One region of the Streptomyces sp. NPDC028722 genome, then DNA from elsewhere that is predicted to be linked to it. Evidence: riboswitches for the same ligand, from Rfam matches in the RefSeq annotation. Region 1 holds a riboswitch; each other region holds the start of a gene.

The links. Region 1 has a riboswitch for cyclic di-AMP ahead of AB0F03_RS06310 (HYD1 signature containing ADP-ribosyltransferase family protein). Riboswitches for the same ligand answer to the same signal wherever they lie in the genome.
Region 2: another riboswitch for cyclic di-AMP. It lies ahead of AB0F03_RS16660 (transglycosylase SLT domain-containing protein); the one in region 1 lies ahead of AB0F03_RS06310 (HYD1 signature containing ADP-ribosyltransferase family protein).
Region 3: another riboswitch for cyclic di-AMP. It lies ahead of AB0F03_RS05660 (transglycosylase family protein); the one in region 1 lies ahead of AB0F03_RS06310 (HYD1 signature containing ADP-ribosyltransferase family protein).
Region 4: another riboswitch for cyclic di-AMP. It lies ahead of AB0F03_RS25505 (C40 family peptidase); the one in region 1 lies ahead of AB0F03_RS06310 (HYD1 signature containing ADP-ribosyltransferase family protein).

What each region holds. Positions count from the first base shown of each region.
Region 1 is NZ_JBEZWU010000003.1:227,303-231,307, forward strand. It holds gene AB0F03_RS06295 (GntR family transcriptional regulator) at 1-251, shown strand, start outside; gene AB0F03_RS06300 (YdcF family protein) at 248-913, shown strand; gene AB0F03_RS06305 (hypothetical protein) at 1,181-1,726, opposite strand; gene AB0F03_RS06310 (HYD1 signature containing ADP-ribosyltransferase family protein) at 1,728-2,102, opposite strand; cyclic di-AMP (ydaO/yuaA leader) riboswitch at 2,105-2,269, opposite strand; gene AB0F03_RS06315 (hypothetical protein) at 3,226-3,735, shown strand.
Region 2 is NZ_JBEZWU010000009.1:107,179-111,183, reverse strand. It holds gene AB0F03_RS16670 (DUF2092 domain-containing protein) at 1-509, opposite strand, end outside; gene AB0F03_RS16665 (polyprenyl synthetase family protein) at 756-1,766, opposite strand; cyclic di-AMP (ydaO/yuaA leader) riboswitch at 2,287-2,469, shown strand; gene AB0F03_RS16660 (transglycosylase SLT domain-containing protein) at 2,473-2,961, shown strand; gene AB0F03_RS16655 (HAD-IIB family hydrolase) at 2,996-3,808, opposite strand; gene AB0F03_RS16650 (FAD-dependent oxidoreductase) at 3,993-4,005, opposite strand, start outside.
Region 3 is NZ_JBEZWU010000003.1:85,166-89,170, reverse strand. It holds gene AB0F03_RS05665 (transglycosylase family protein) at 1-992, shown strand, start outside; cyclic di-AMP (ydaO/yuaA leader) riboswitch at 1,175-1,354, shown strand; gene AB0F03_RS05660 (transglycosylase family protein) at 1,359-2,084, shown strand; gene eno (phosphopyruvate hydratase) at 2,425-3,714, shown strand; gene AB0F03_RS05650 (septum formation initiator family protein) at 3,880-4,005, shown strand, end outside.
Region 4 is NZ_JBEZWU010000018.1:123,886-127,890, forward strand. It holds gene AB0F03_RS25490 (DUF397 domain-containing protein) at 1-110, opposite strand, end outside; gene AB0F03_RS25495 (helix-turn-helix transcriptional regulator) at 120-980, opposite strand; gene AB0F03_RS25500 (ATP-binding protein) at 1,195-1,653, shown strand; gene AB0F03_RS25505 (C40 family peptidase) at 1,828-2,301, opposite strand; cyclic di-AMP (ydaO/yuaA leader) riboswitch at 2,304-2,441, opposite strand; gene AB0F03_RS25510 (hypothetical protein) at 2,877-3,182, opposite strand; gene AB0F03_RS25515 (ATP-dependent Clp protease proteolytic subunit) at 3,191-3,826, opposite strand.

The DNA.
Region 1 (4,005 bases):
TGCTGTACGACGCGGGCTACGAGATCGATCACATGCGAGAGACGCTGTTTGCCCGGGTCCCCACCACTGACGAAGTGCAGCTCTTGCAGCTTGCGCCCGGCGAGTGGGTCGTAGAGCTACACCGAACGACCTTCACGGCCGATGGCACGGTGGTCGAATTTGCTTTGGGCGTGCATGCGGCGACGCGCTTCTCATGGACGTACGACTTCAAGGTTCCAGACTCGGCGGCGGAAGGCGGAACAGGGAAGTGATCTCGCAGCAGTCCTGGTCGGACGCTCAGCGTCTCTGGGACTTCCAGCAGATGGGGCACGAAGTGCGTCCGTGTTCGGTAGCCATCGGCCTAGGGAGCCATGATCTCGGGGTGGCCGACACCACGGCGGACCTCTTCCACCGTGGCATGGCGCCGCTCATCGTCTTCACCGGGGCGACCAGCAGAACGACGCAGGAACGGATGCCTCGCGGTGAGGCTGAGCACTACCGCGAGCGCGCTGTCGAGCTGGGGGTGCCGGCTGCCGCCATCCTTGTCGAGCCAAGGGCCCGGAACACCGGCGAGAACATCCGGTTCTCTCGCGCGCTTCTCGAAGAGCGACAGGTGCCTGTTTCATCCGTCCTCTTGGTCAGCAAGCCCTACGAGGAACGGCGCGCGTACGCGACGGCACGCAAGCTGTGGCCCACCGTCGAATGGGTGAGCACGTCCACTCTTATGGGGTTCCGCGACTACGTCGACTCGATTAGGGACCCACGGCTTGTGGTGGACATGCTGGTCGGCGCTCAGCAACGACTCATGATCTACCCCCGCCAGGGGTTCATGATCGAGCAGGAGACTCCGAGGGACGTCGAGGCGGCTTACGAGCGTCTCCGTGACGCCGGTTTCACGAGCCGACTCGCCCCGGAGACGACCCATCGTGCCTGATGAGGCGCGGTGAGTCCGTCTCAGTTTCCGTCTCGTTCAGCCCCGTCCACCCTCGTTCACTGAAGTACGCGCCCCGCTCCGGGGTACTGCGCTGAACAAGGATGAACGGCCCCGGATCAGCCCCTGACCGGCCCGGACAAACCTGCAAAGCGAGTTACGCTGGTTCATTCCAGTTACGGCCTCTGCCTGCCTGGCCAGGCACACCAGAAGGGCGGCATGCGGAACGGGTGCCGCCCCGCCTGCTGCCGAGGCGACCAAGGCAGGCGATCACTTCTTCCGTTCACGGGCTACGTTGGATACCTTTTCGCCAGTGACTGCGATACGCGTTGATGATGATTTTGTGGTGCGCAGCGCTTCCCTTGCCCATTCAAGGGCGGCGTCACGCGTCTTTAGCGTGACGATAACCCTGCGACTTCCAGCAGCCATAACCGACCATCCTCTACGCGTTTTGAGCACAGTGAGATTTCGCTTAGATGCACCCTTGCTGGTCCGCAAGCGAACTTTTGCGCGATTGCTGCTTTTCGCGCTCTTCATCTTCGGGCTGCGGGCGGCAATCCATTTTCTCGCGAATGCTTTTGCGCTGATTGTTTCTGGCGAGAATTCCTTTTGCTGCGCGATGGTGGCCACTTCGGGGACAGGGAATTCACCTAGCTCGCTACCCCCTACCGAAGTGCTGGCATCTGCGTAGCCCAAACGCCCGTCCGCAAATTGCTCCACCTTGCGGACCTCGTAACCGTCCTCGCCGATTTCACTCCAGATAATCACTGGGTCATCGGGAGATGTGTGATGCCAAGCAACCTTGAGGTAACGCATGTTAATTCATTCCCCAGTCCTTGATCCGTCCCGTCAGGTCGAGCGGATCGGTTCCGGGTACCACGTACACATGGGCCCGTCCAAAGCGTACTGTCAGTCCGGTCGTCTCGATCTGGATGAAGTGAGTGAACTTGGCTGCACAGTACGGTATCCGCACGAGAGCCTGGGACAGGTGGGAGCCGGTCAGGCTACCTGGGGCGATGTCCGTCAGGTACTGGCCGTCTCCGTGTCGGGCGTCCTTCGAGTTCTTACTCCGGAGGGAAGGAAGCAGGAGTCGACTCTCAAGGATCCTGCGCTGACCCTCTTCGGTCGTGTAGTGGAAGAGGTACGCAGGGTGGTCGACAGCGCCTGCGGCGTCATCAACGTTCTGGGGCACGGAAGACCTTTCGCCACCGCCTGCGAAAGATGACCTGTCGGGTTCGGGCTGGCGAAGTCCCGGCCGCACTCAACGGCTTCACCCCAAGAGAGGGGATGAACCTCTCGTTACGCTTGGGTCTTCCGCTCCTGCCGGTCCGCATGTGAGTGACCTAGCACCCGTACGGCGGCAGGACTCGGCGTCCGCACAGGCTGCCCCTTCCCGGTGATGGGGCCCGATGTCGCCCCAAATTCTACCAGTGGCAGTGGAGTTGACACCCACGACGCCAGTGGGGACTGGGCGAAGCGCGGAGGCCGAAGGCCCTGGGCTGTCGGGTCGCCCGTGGGCCGCCGCAGGGTGGCCCTCAGCGGCCGACAACACCATCGGCCACCGTTCCAACACAGACCAGCTCTGCATCCACGTCGATCCTGTGAGGTCGCTCGGGCCCGACGTCGCTTCTTCACTAAGGGCGACGTCCGAGCCGCCATGTCGCCGCAGCTTCGATGCTTAGAATGCCTGCGGTGATCCCCTCGGTATCTAGATGGGGCATCCATGGGGCACCGGACGTCGGCCAGCGGAAAAGTTGAGGTAGGTCGGCGCTTGCTACGTGTAAAACCTGTCGGTCGTGCCCTAGGGCCGTCTATGGCGGCGGCCGATCGGCCTCGGCCGCCGCGGTGGTGTGGCGGTGGCGCCAAGAGGTCCTCACTCCCCAGTCGGCGACGCGCTGACGGCAGTCGTTGACGGCAACAAGCGTGCACTTCGCCGAACGTCGGTGAGCCTTCGTGCACTTCGCCGGCGAGGTCTGAGCCACGAGAACTAGGCCACTGAGCCGGCGGGATGAACCCCTAATTCCGTGCGCCAGTCATCATGCCAAGGCTCCCACGACTCGCCACCACTGCGGAGAGGCCCGACCCCGGCGGCGCATAAGGCAGGGCCGGTTTTCGTCGCGTGTGCGACGCACTCTTTGCCGCCTTCCAGCCGCCTCTGGTGCAAATCATCACGAACGGTACTTATTGGAGTTCGGATCTTAAGGGCCCTGCCCAACGTTAGGATTACAATTACGGGTTCCACTCAGTCACCTCGCGCCCTGATGACATCGGCCAAAACAGCCCGATGTGTGCGCTGACACAAGTACCCTACTGGCATGCCGCACTTCGACACCGTATGGCCAGTTGCATCATTTGTATTCGGTGCAGCTCTTGCGCAGCTCAATTCTTCCCTCGCCGAGAAGCGACAGAACGCGCGAGAGAGAGAAGCAAGGGAATATGAAACGAGCAAGGCTTTCCTTGAAGGAAAAAAGAACTTCGAGATACAAGTCCTATCTGACGTCTATGGAACGCTTAACAAGCTGAGGGCGGCGGCAGATGCGCTTGCGAGATGGCACCGGAGTCACGAGGGCGACAGAGACTCAAGCGCAGCGGAAGAGTTGTGCTCTCGCCTACAGTCGGAGGCTGCGGAGGTGTGGCGCTTGAATGAATTGCTGTTTGATGATGAGCTCAATGAGCTCGTCACTGAATCGATGTCTCGCGAACTATTCCCTGACGGGCCTAGAGTAATACCGGCTCAAGAGGTGCTGGAGGGTTACGGCGACAGCATTTGGGACGCTCATGCTGCTGTGGCCGAAAAACTGAAAAAACTTTATACTTCAAGTTAGGTCAGAGACGTCGGGCGACGTCAGGGGTGTCTTCACTCCCCAGTCGGCGACGCACTGACGGCAGTCGTTGACGGCAACAAGCGTGCACTTCGCCGTACCCCGGAAAGCCTTCGTGCACCTCGCTGGCGAGGTCTGAGCGACGAGAACTAGGCCACTGAGCTGGCGGAGCGAACTCCTAAAGCGGGTGTCGCAGGTTCGAATCCTGCCGGGGGCACCAGGCAAAAGAGCACCTACGGATCTCCGTAGGTGCTCTTTGACATCCAGGTCTGA
Region 2 (4,005 bases), on a different contig from region 1:
TGGTGGACCTCGTTGCTCTTGCTGTCGTAGCCCCAGACGTCCTTGCCGTCGTGGATCAGGCTGTACTCGGCGCCGCTCTCCAGCAGCGACAGTTTCTGCCGGTCGGGGCCGTCGGCGGCGACGCGCAGGGTGTGCGTTCCGGAGACCAGTTCGGTGAGCCGGGTCCGCGGGTCGGCGGAGGAGCCGTCGCCGGAGCCCTTGTCCGCCCCGGAGAGCAGGTTGTTCTCCAGGCCGCCGAGTTCGGGCAGCCCGAGGTCGGTGCTGATCTTCACGGTGCCCGACAGCTGCTGCACGTCCGACCTGGCGATCTTCTCGACGAGCTGTTGTGCGCTGATCCTCGGCAGATCGGGGTCACCGGAGTCGGCGAGCGCCGGGACGAGCCCGATCGTGGCCGCGGCCACCCCCACCACCGCGACCGGGACGGCGTACCGGGCGGCCTTGCGCCGGCCGGATCGCGGGTCCTCGTCGTGCGCGGCGCCCACTGCGTCGTCGGATGCGTACGGTGCCATGTGTGCCTTACCTCCGTCGTCGGCGGCGGCTGTCCTCGCGCTGGTCCACCTGAGCCGCCATTCTCACCCGAATCGGTGAGGAGTGGTGATGTGCGTAGTGACCATCTGACCAAATCGGCCACGCGGAAGCGTCAGCCCTCGGGGCCAACTCCGTGTACGCCTGCGGTATGACATACGAAGGCGGCATCTCCCCCGACCCGTAGGGGTCGTGCGGGAAGACGCCGCCCGAAGAGGTGTCCGGCCGGTTCAGCCGGCGCGGTGCACCACCGCGTCGCACAGCTCCAGCAGCGCCGCCTTGGCGTCGCACTCCCGCAGCGGCGCCAGCGCGGCCCGCGCCTCCTCCGCGTACCGCACGGTGTCCCGGCGGGCCTGCTCCAGTGCGGGGTGCGCGCGCAGCGCGGTCAGTGCCTCGGCGTGCCGGGCGTCGTCGCTGAGGTCGGAGTCCAGCAGCTCGCACAGCGCGAGGTCCTCGGACCGGCCCAGCCGGGCGGCCCGTTCGCGCAGCCGGAGCACGGGGAGGGTGGGGATGCCCTCGCGCAGGTCGGTGCCCGGGGTCTTGCCGGACTCGTGGGAGTCGGAGGCGATGTCCAGGACGTCGTCGGCGAGCTGGAAGGCGACGCCGAGCCGTTCGCCGTACTGGGTGAGCACGTCGACGACCCTTTCGTCGGCGCCGGACATCATCGCGCCGAACCGGCACGACACCGCCACCAGGGAGCCGGTCTTGCCGCCGAGCACGTCCAGGTAGTGCTCGACCGGATCGCGGCCGTCCGAGGGACCCGCGGTCTCCAGGATCTGGCCGGTGACCAGCCGTTCGAACGCGAGGGCCTGCACCCGGACCGCCTCGGGGCCGAGGTCGGCGAGGATCTGGGAGGCGCGGGCGAAGAGGAAGTCACCGGTGAGGACCGCGACGGAGTTGCCCCAGCGCGTGTTGGCGCTGGCCACGCCGCGCCGCACGGCCGCCTCGTCCATGACGTCGTCGTGGTACAGCGTGGCCAGATGGGTCAGCTCCACGACCACGGCGGACGGGACGACACCCGGCGCGTAGGGGTCGCCGAACTGTGCCGCGAGCATCACGAGCAGCGGCCTGAACCGCTTCCCACCGGCCCGTACGAGGTGCTGCGCGGCCTCCGTGATGAACGGGACCTCGCTCTTGGTGGCCTCGAGCAAGCCTTCCTCGACAGCCGTCAATCCGGCCTGGACATCGGCTTCCAGAGCCTGGTCCCGCACGCTCAGCCCGAACGGCCCGACGACGGTCACGAGGGGTCTCCTGTCTGCTGCTGTCTGCTGGCGATCACACGGTTTGTCGATAGGTCGCTGCCCTCACTCAACTCAGCGTATCCGGTCCTCTTTCGATCACCGATAGCGCCCACCGGTCCAGCCTGGGCGGTATCGGATCAGACCAGACATGAGTCTGATCGGGTGGTAACAACGGACATTTATCGACTTAACGGCTATTCATATATCGTTCCGTGACCCCTCCACTCCTTCCGCCGGACCCCGGGGCGGGAATGCGTCAATTCCCTCTTGTCTGTTTTGCAGTGTTTTGCCTTTTCGTGAGTTGGGTCACGCGGCGTCCCGGCCGGTCCCCGCTCCCGCGCCCTCCCGAACCCTTGCCCCGTGGGTGAGTTGAGGATTGGCAGCCGCAAAGGATCAAGCACCCCATACGGCGTCGATCAAGGTCAAATAGTGCGTTGTGTGAATCTGGCACTTGTTCCCGACATGTGCTCTCGCATACGTTCCCGGCCGTCGGGCGGACGCCTAATCCTGCCGCCGCCCGCACCACCCATCGACGAACCCATTCGTACGGCAGGAGCGGGGGACCCAGGTAAGCCGCCGGGCCGGAACGGCACACGCCGCGCCGGAACGGCTAGGGGTGAAGCCGTGCCTCCTCCAGGGCACGGCCGGGCGCCTCCCCGCCCGAACCCGACAGCTCACCTCGCAGGCGTAGGAGAGGAACTTCCCCATGTCTGCCGCCGTTCAGCACCGCCGTTCCCGCAACAGCCGCCTCGTCCGCGCCCTCACCGCCGTGGGCACCGGCGCCGCCGTCCTCGCCCTGCCGCTCATCGGCGCCACGAGCGCCGCCGCGGCCCCCGCCACCGCCGCGACGGCCGCCGCCACCCCCGCCGGCTACCCGAACACCCTCGACGGCTGGATCCGCGAGTCGCTCGCGATCATGGCCCAGAAGGGCATCCCGGGCACCTACAACGGCATCTACCGCAACATCATCCGCGAGTCGTCGGGCAACCCGGCGGCCATCAACCTGTGGGACTCCAACGCGGCCGCGGGCATCCCGTCCAAGGGCCTGCTCCAGGTCATCGACCCCACCTTCAAGGCCTACCACGTGGCCGGGACGTCGTTCGACATCTACGACCCGGTCGCGAACATCACCGCCGCCTGCAACTACGCGGCCGCGCGGTACGGCTCGATCGACAACGTGTTCGGCGCGTACTGACCGGCACCGGCGGCGGGCGCTGCTGACGTCCCGGTCAGTCGGCCGGGAACAGTCTCTCGAGGACGACGGCGACGCCGTCGTCCTCGTTGGACGAGGTGACCTCGTCCGCGACCGCCCTGAGCTCGGCGTGGGCGTCGGCCATCGCGACGCCGTGGGCCGCCCAGTCGAACATCGGGATGTCGTTGGGCATGTCACCGAAGGCGACGGCCCGTCCGGCGCCGATCCCCAGCCGCTCCGCGGCCAGCGCGAGCCCCGTCGCCTTGGTCACCCCGCTCGGCTGGAGCTCCACGGTCCCCGGCCCCGACATCGTGACCGTCGCCAGCGAGCCCACCACCGCGCGCGCCACGGCCGCCAGCTCGTCGTCCGACAGCTCGGCATGACGCAGCAGCACCTTGCTGATGGGCGCGCGCCACAGGTCGTCCCGCCGGCCGACCCGCAGCGCGGGCAGCGTCGGATGCGGCATCCGGTAGCCGGGCTCGATGAGCGTGAGCCCGTCCACGCCGTCCTGGTCGACCGCCGCGAAGACCTGCCCCACCTCCGCCTCGATCTTGCCGAGCGCGGTCTCCGCCAGCTCCCGGTCCAGCCGGACCGACCACAGCAGGCGGCCGGCCCCGGCGTCGTAGAGCTGCGCGCCCTGCCCGCACACCGCGAGCCCCGTGCAGCCCAGGCCCGCCAGGAGCGGCCGTACCCGCGGGGCCGGGCGGCCCGTCACCACGAGGTGGCTGGCTCCGGCCCGCGCCACCCGCGCGAGCGCGGCGAGCGACCGGTCGGAGACGGTGTCGTCGCCGCGCAGCAGCGTCCCGTCCAGGTCGGTGGCGATCAGGGCGTACGCGGGGGTGGGTGCCATGATCAGAGAATACGGATCCCGCACCCCGCCGACTCACCTCGTTCTCCTGGCACTTACGTGCTGACCGGCCCCGACCGGCCGGTTCCGGCCGGTCCCCGCGGGCCCTTCGACCGTGCTCCCCGGCGGCTCCGGCACGGCCTGCCCGGACGGCGGCGGAACGGGTGACGGAACCGGACGGAACGCCTCACCCGTGAGCC
Region 3 (4,005 bases), 140 kb from region 1:
CGAGCGCCCACGCGGCCGACGGCACCACCTGGGACAAGGTGGCCGAATGCGAGAGCGGCGGCTCCTGGAGCGCGGACAACGGCAACGGGTACTTCGGCGGCCTCCAGATCTCGCAGGACGACTGGGCCAAGTACGGCGGCAGCCAGTACGCGGCCAGCGCCGACCAGGCCAGCCGCTCCCAGCAGATCGCCGTCGCCGAGAAGATCCTCGCCGCCAAGGGCACCACTCCGTGGGCCACCTGCGCCCTGCTGTCCGGGCTGACCTCGAACTCGGGCTCCGTGGACGTCGACACCGGCGTCGGCGGCACCGGCGGCACCGGCGGTTCCGGTGACACCGGCGGATCCGGAGGTTCGACCGGCACCTCGGACTCGACCGGCTCGCCGGGATCGGCCGGTACGTCCGGCAGTTCCGGTACTTCCGACACGTCCGGCACGTCCGGCTCGCCGGATTCGCCGTCCTCCACCGGTGCCGGCTCGCACACCGGCTCCGGTTCCGGTTCCGGTTCCTCCTCGGCCCCGGCCACCACGCCGACCGCGAAACCGGACAAGGGCACCGGCAAGGCCACCGGGACCAAAACTCCCGAGTCCGACAAGTCCACTCCGTCGGACGCCGGAACCCCGCAGGGTGCCGACAGCTCGGCCACGGCCACCCCCGACACCGGCAATCCGGACAATCCCCAACAGGCCGCCGGTTCTTGGAGTCTGGTCGACACCGGCAGCCTGGACGCCGGCGGGCGCCACCGCGGCACGAGTGCGGACGAAACCGTGACAAACGGTCAAAGTCCCGCACTGTCCGGCCGCCACGCCTCCCGGGAGTCGGACGCCTACACCGTCCACGAGGGTGACACCCTCGCCTCCATCGCCGACTCCCTTGACGTCGACGGCGGCTGGCGGGCGCTCTACGCCGGCAACAAGAAGGCCATAGGCACCGACCCGAACCACATCAGTGCCGGTCAGACCCTCGAAGTCGGGTACGAAACGGACGCGAAATAGCGAGAGTTGACGCCTCATTTGGCGCTTGATGTCCGTTTTGGCGAAAGTGTGGGATGAGTCTCAGAAGCCCTGATCGTCTTTGAAATTCCGTCGATCACGTGTCTACGGTCGAGATCGCTCGTCACCACGAGCCCCGGCAGTCGCAACGCCGAATCCTGCCAGCGGTTGCCCGGGAACAGTCGTCGCGTCAAGCGCCGCAGGCAGGAGCGGGGGACCCAAGGTAAGTGCCGGGACCAGCAGTCGAAGAGGCTGGCACCGGCTGGGGGTGAAGCCGCACCTCGCGTGACAGCGAGAGGTGCGGCCGGGCAACTCAACCGGCCCGAACCCGACAGCTCACCTCGCAGGCGTCGGTGAGGGGATAGATTCATGCTGTTTTCCGCCAAGGGCAAGCACCGTCGTCCGTCCAAGGCCGTTCGTGCCATCACGCTCGCCGGTGTCACCGGCGCCGCCGTCGCCGCCCCGCTGATGGCGACCGGCACCGCCTCCGCCGCCACCACCTCCGAGTGGGACGCCGTCGCCCAGTGCGAGTCCGGCGGCAACTGGGCCATCAACACCGGTAACGGCTACTACGGCGGTCTTCAGTTCTCCGCCTCCACCTGGGCCGCGTACGGCGGCACGCAGTACGCCGCCACCGCCGACCGGGCCGGCAAGGCGCAGCAGATCGCCGTCGCCGAGAAGGTCCTGGCCGCGCAGGGCAAGGGCGCCTGGCCGGTCTGCGGCACGGGCCTGTCGGGCGCGTCCTCCAGCGGCTCCGCCCCGAGCACCACCCCGGACTCGGCCGGTACCACCACCCGCTCCACCGACCAGCAGACCGCCTCCCGCTCCGCCGAGCGCCCGGCCGCGTCCGCGAGCCAGGCCCCGAGCCAGGCGCCGAGCCAGAGCCAGAACAAGAGCAAGACCGTCACCACCCCGACCGGCAAGACGGTCAAGAAGGGCGACGGCGAGTACAAGGTCGTCACCGGCGACACCCTCAGCTCCATCGCCACCGCGCACCACGTGCAGGGCGGCTGGGCGAAGCTGTTCGAGCTGAACAAGGACATCGTCCAGGACGCCAACCTCATCTACCCGGGTCAGCAGCTGCACCTGAAGTGACCCCCGGCTCCGCACGGAGCCACAGCCCCCTCACACCCGGCCCGCATACCGAGGGCCCCGTGAGGGGGTCCCCGTCCCCACGGGCTCCCCGCCCCGGTGCGTGTTCCCCCGTACGCACCGCGGCGGGGCTTTTTTCTGCCCGCCGCCCTTTCCCCTCCGTCCCGGCCCCTTTTCGCCGATCCCCTTTGTTTCGGCAACAAACAAAAGGTACGGTCGCCTTGTCCACGGGACGGTCGGTCGGTGGCCGACGCCCCCGGGACGGTTAGGCTCTAGTCGCAAGGCACAGCCGTAAGGCACCCAGCCCCGCACTTCCAGCGTCACATCCAAGAAGGAGATGCTCGTGCCGTCCATCGACGTCGTCGTAGCCCGGGAAATCCTGGACTCCCGAGGCAACCCCACGGTCGAGGTCGAGGTCGGCCTCGACGACGGCAGCACGGGTCGTGCCGCCGTTCCGTCCGGCGCCTCGACCGGCGCCTTCGAGGCCATCGAGCTGCGCGACGGTGACCCGAACCGCTACCAGGGCAAGGGCGTCGAGAAGGCCGTCCTCGCCGTGATCGAGCAGATCGGCCCGGAGCTGGTGGGCTACGACGCCACCGAGCAGCGCCTGATCGACCAGGCCATGTTCGACCTGGACGCCACCGACAACAAGGGCTCCCTCGGCGCCAACGCCATCCTCGGCGTCTCGCTCGCCGTCGCCCACGCCGCCTCCGAGGCCAGCGACCTGCCGCTCTTCCGCTACCTGGGCGGCCCGAACGCGCACCTGCTGCCGGTGCCGATGATGAACATCCTGAACGGCGGCTCGCACGCCGACTCCAACGTGGACATCCAGGAGTTCATGATCGCCCCGATCGGCGCGGAGTCCTTCTCCGAGGCCCTGCGCTGGGGCACCGAGGTCTACCACACGCTGAAGAAGGTCCTGAAGAGCAAGGGCCTGTCCACCGGTCTCGGCGACGAGGGCGGCTTCGCCCCGAACCTCGGCTCCAACCGCGAGGCCCTCGACCTCATCCTCGAGGCGATCAAGGAGGCCGGCTACACCCCCGGCGAGCAGATCGCCCTGGCCCTCGACGTCGCCGCCTCCGAGTTCTACAAGGACGGCTCGTACGCCTTCGAGGGCAAGTCCCGCTCCGCCCAGGAGATGACCGAGTACTACGCCGAGCTGGTCGAGGCGTACCCGCTGGTCTCCATCGAGGACCCGCTGTTCGAGGACGACTGGGAGGGCTGGAAGACCATCACCGACCAGCTCGGTGACAAGGTCCAGCTCGTCGGTGACGACCTGTTCGTCACCAACCCCGAGCGCCTCGCCCGGGGCATCGAGGACGGCGCCGCCAACGCCCTGCTGGTCAAGGTGAACCAGATCGGCTCGCTGACCGAGACCCTCGACGCCGTCGAGCTGGCCCAGCGCAGCGGCTACAAGTGCATGATGTCCCACCGCTCCGGCGAGACCGAGGACGTCACCATCGCCGACCTGGCCGTCGCCACCAACTGCGGCCAGATCAAGACCGGCGCCCCGGCCCGCTCCGAGCGCGTCGCCAAGTACAACCAGCTGCTGCGCATCGAGGAGATCCTCGACGACGCCGCGGTGTACGCGGGCCGCTCGGCCTTCCCCCGGTTCCGCTCCGCGGACCAGTAGGCACAGCGCTCCGCGGACCAGTAGGCACAGCGCTCCGCGGACCAGTAGGCACAGCAGGGGCTGAGCCTGCCCGGGCTATGTCCTAGCCAGTCGTACGTACGTCCCCGTACCCGGTCCCGTACCGTGTCCGGGGACGTACGCGCGTGTGACGGGAGGCGGGAAACAATGGCCGTGAAGGACCGTGACCGGTTCTCCACCGCGACGAGGCTGCGGCTGCTCGGCGAGCAGACGGCGGCCCGGGTCTACCGCTCCCAGACGAAACGCCAGGCCCGCCGCTCCCGGCTCACCGGA
Region 4 (4,005 bases), on a different contig from region 1:
GGCCGGGCCGTCTCCACGCAGTTGTTGGCGCCCGTGCTGTAGCTGCTGCGCAGCCAGCGCACGTCGCGCAGGTCGGTACTGGCAGGGATGCTCCGAGGCGGTGCGGGCATGGTGCCTCCTTACGCGCCGTCACCTATTGCGGCGATGTAGTCCAACGAGTCCTCGGGGGAAAGGGCGTGGAACTGAAGGGCGTGGAAGGCCTCGGTGTAGGCCACCAGGTCTTCTTTCCGTTCCAGGTAGAGGCTACTCGTCAACTGGTCGAGAACGACTACATCCAGATCGGAAGTGCTCGGAAATGAGAAGATAACGAAAGGCCCGGTGAGGCCGATATGCGCCCCGGCACTGAAGGGCAGGATCTGGAGCCGTACCTGGGGCAGCGAGGCGGCCTCCATCAGCCGCTGCAGCTGACGGGCCATCACCCGGGGACCACCGACCTCGCGGCGCAGCACCGCCTCGTCCAGTACGGCGCTCAGCGTCGGCGGCGGGTCCACGCGTAACACGTCCTGCCTGGCCAGACGCACCTCCACCAGCGTGTCCAACCGGTCCTCGTCCAGGTCCTTCACGGCCGCCCGGGTGACCGCGCGGGCGTACTCGGCCGTCTGGAGCAGGCCCGGTACGACCGTGGTCTCCAGGGTGCGCATGGCGCTCGCCTGCGACTCCAGGCTGATGAAGTCACGGTAGGTGGGAGGGAGTTCCCCGCGGTAGGCGTGCCACCAGCGGTTGCGGCCACCCGCGTCCTGCGACCCCGCCAGCATCAGCAGCAACTCGCGCAGGTGTCCGTCGTGGACCCCGTAGGCGTCCAGCAGCAACCGCAGATCGGCCGGTTTCACGCCGCTGGCGCCGGTCTCGATGCGGCTCACTTTCGACTGGTGCCAGCCGACGAGCCGGGCCGCCTCACCACTGGTGAATCCGGCACCGGTACGCAGCCTGCGCAGTTCGGCGCCCAGTTTCCGACGGCGCACTGCCGGACCGTTCTGCATGGGCTCCTCCTTACTCCTTCCGGGCCGCCCACATACGGTTTCGCAGCGCGGAGTTCACCGCTTCGAGCGACAGATATATGCATATCCCGGTGGATCGCTCCCCCTGACCGACCCGTTGATGGCAGTCTGGCGAACAAGCACCAGTTCCGGGACCGTACTCGAAGCATTCGCTGTATGTCGGACCGCGGTCCCGCGGGAAAGGGACGACGTCGCCATGGCAGACCATCTGGAAGCATCCATCACTCTGCCGAGCGATCCCGCCTCGGTCCACGCGGCCCGCTCCTACGTCGTGGGCACCCTCGCGGAGTGGGGCCTGCCGTCGGACACCGAAACGGCCGACACCGTGCGGCTCATCGTCTCGGAGCTGGCCACCAACGCCGTGCAGCACACCTTCGGCCAGTCACCCACCTTCACGGTCGACATCGCACTGGACCGTGACGAACACCTGCGGATCGGCGTCACGGACAGTCATCCCCGCTTCCCGAAGAGACTGCCCGCCGCCGTGCAGCAGGACAACGGCCGCGGCATGGTCATCATCCGCTGGCTCACCGCGGAGCACGGCGGCAGGCTCCGTGTCCGCCCCACCCGTGAGGGCGGCAAGACGGTCTGCATCGAACTTCCGTGGACGGTCCCGGCCGCCCCGTTACCGGCAGGCGGACCGCAGGAGCCCTGAGCATCGCGTCCTGGCCGCACGGCCGGCTCCGCCGGAGGATGTGTCGGCCCCGGGCCGCCCGCGGTGGCGGGCGGGCACCGGGGCGGCGCTACGGCGCTCGGAGCGGGACCGGAGCGGGACCGGCGCCGGCCGTTCGCCGGAGCCGGGGCCGGGCGCTCTCGCTCCGCGGCCGGGTCAGCTGACCCGGCCGTACCAGACGCTCCTGGTCCAGATCTTCTGAAGCCTCACCACGTCACCGGTCCTCGGGGCGTGCCAGATCTTTCCGTGGCCCGCGTAGATGCCGACGTGGTACACGTTGGAACCCGAGTGGAAGAACACCAGGTCGCCCGCCTTGCGGCTGCGGGCGGAGATGTGGTGGGTCTTGTTGTACTGCTGCGCGGCGGTGCGCGGCAGCTTCTTGCCCACCTTCTTGAAGGAGTAGAAGGTCAGCCCCGAGCAGTCGAACCTGCGCGGGCCCGTGGCGCCCCACTTGTACGGTGCACCTTTCTTGGAGGCCGCGACCTTGAGTGCCTTCGTCGCCATCGTCGCGGCGGACGCGTCGGTGGCGAGGCCGGGCACGGCGATCGAGCCGCCTACAGCGGCGAGGGTGAGGGCCGAGGCCGTGCCGGCTCTGGCCATCAGTGACGGGACACGATTGAGCGCAGTCATGCGCAACCCTTCGTCAGCCGCCTGTGAAGGATGACCTGTCGGATTCGGGCTGGCGAAGTTGCCCGGCCGTGTTGCCACGGCTTCACCCCAAGGGCGGCTCGGAACCCCGCCCGTCCGCGTCGAGCGGACGAACATGTGTTCCGGCGACCCGTCTTGCCTGGGTCCTCCACTCCTGCCGATCCACTCCTGTCGACCGGTCATCCGGGCGGCGGCAGGACTCGGCGTCCGCCCGGATCGCCCCGCCGCGGTGGCGGGGTCTTGTCGTCAGTCAGGGATCTTGACCTACAACTGTCGTAAAATCCCAACGGAATCGGGGATTTGTGGTGTTACTCACCACTCACCCGTTCGGGTGGACATCGCTGTGTTCGAGGCATCGTCAGGACCCGTGCGTAGCCCCGGACCTGGGGCTAAACGCTCTTCGGCACACACCCGACCCACATGCCGCACAAGTCGGGAAGCCCGAAAATCATTCCGGATATCCACCGGACGGTCGTACCTCGTTCGGACCGTTTCGAGTCCGCCGCGAACGGCAAGCGCCGACACGGGGACCCCGGCAGGCCGGCCGGGTGTCCGCCTCAGCCGACGGCGTCGGGCGGGAGCGCGACGCGAGCGGTACGGCGCTCACCGTCCAGCACGCGCAAGGCGCGTGCCAGCGTGCCCCCGTGCAGCTCCGTCTCGCCCCGCTGGTGCATCACCTCGAGCGCGTCCCTCAGCTCTGCCGCCTTGCGCACCAGGGCCTGCGCCGCGCGCAGCCCGTGGTACGTGTCCCCGGGCCGGGCCGGATTGACGCGGCCCAGCAGGTCGGCCGCCTCCAGATAACGGTCGATCAGGTCGCCCTCGGCGCGGGTCAGCGCGGGCAGCGGCGGCAGCTCCGGCTGCATCGGGGGGCTCACCTCGCGTCGGGTGCGCCGGGCGCGTCCCGGCGGCTGGGCACGATGTGGTCCACCAGGCCGTAGGCCAGGGCCCCGGGGGCGTCCAGGAACAGGTCCCGCGCCAGATCCTCGTGCACCTGCCCGGCCGTGCGCCCCGTGTGCCGGACGAGCATCTCCGCCAGCAGCGCGCGGACCCGGTCCAGCTCCTCGGCCTCGACGAGCAGGTCGCTGGGCCGGCCGCGCACCGGCTCGGGCAGTCCGGGCTGCTCGATCAGCATGCGCGCGCCGGGCAGCGCGTACCGCTTGCCCGGGGCGCCGGCCGCGAGCAGCACCGCGGCGGTGGAGGAGGCCTGTCCCAGGCAGTACGTCGCCACGTCGCAGCTGATGTAGCGCATGGTGTCGTAGATCGTGGTCATGGCGTGGAAGGGCCCGCCCGGCGAGTTGATGTACAGCGTGATGTCCCGGTCCGGGGCCGCGTGTTCGAGGTACATGAGCTGCGCCGTCACGTCGCTCGCGGCGACGTCGTCGGCCGGGGTGCCGAGGAGGACGATCCGGGACTCGAAGAGCTTCCCGTACGGGTCGAGCGTGCGGGCGCCGCCGCCCGTGCGCTCGGTGAACCCGGGCAGGACATGGCGGGCGGACGGTCGGGACATGGGCACACCCCTCTCGCGGTGGACCGGCTCCGGTCCACTCTCTGTGAAAAATGTACAGGACGTACAGAGCGGGGGAGGTGTGTGCCGGTGGACACGCCGCCCGCCGCGGCGGGGTCCGGGGCGGCGGGCCGCGGCTGCCGGGCAGGCCGGCCCCGCGGGGATGCCCCGTAAGCTGGTGG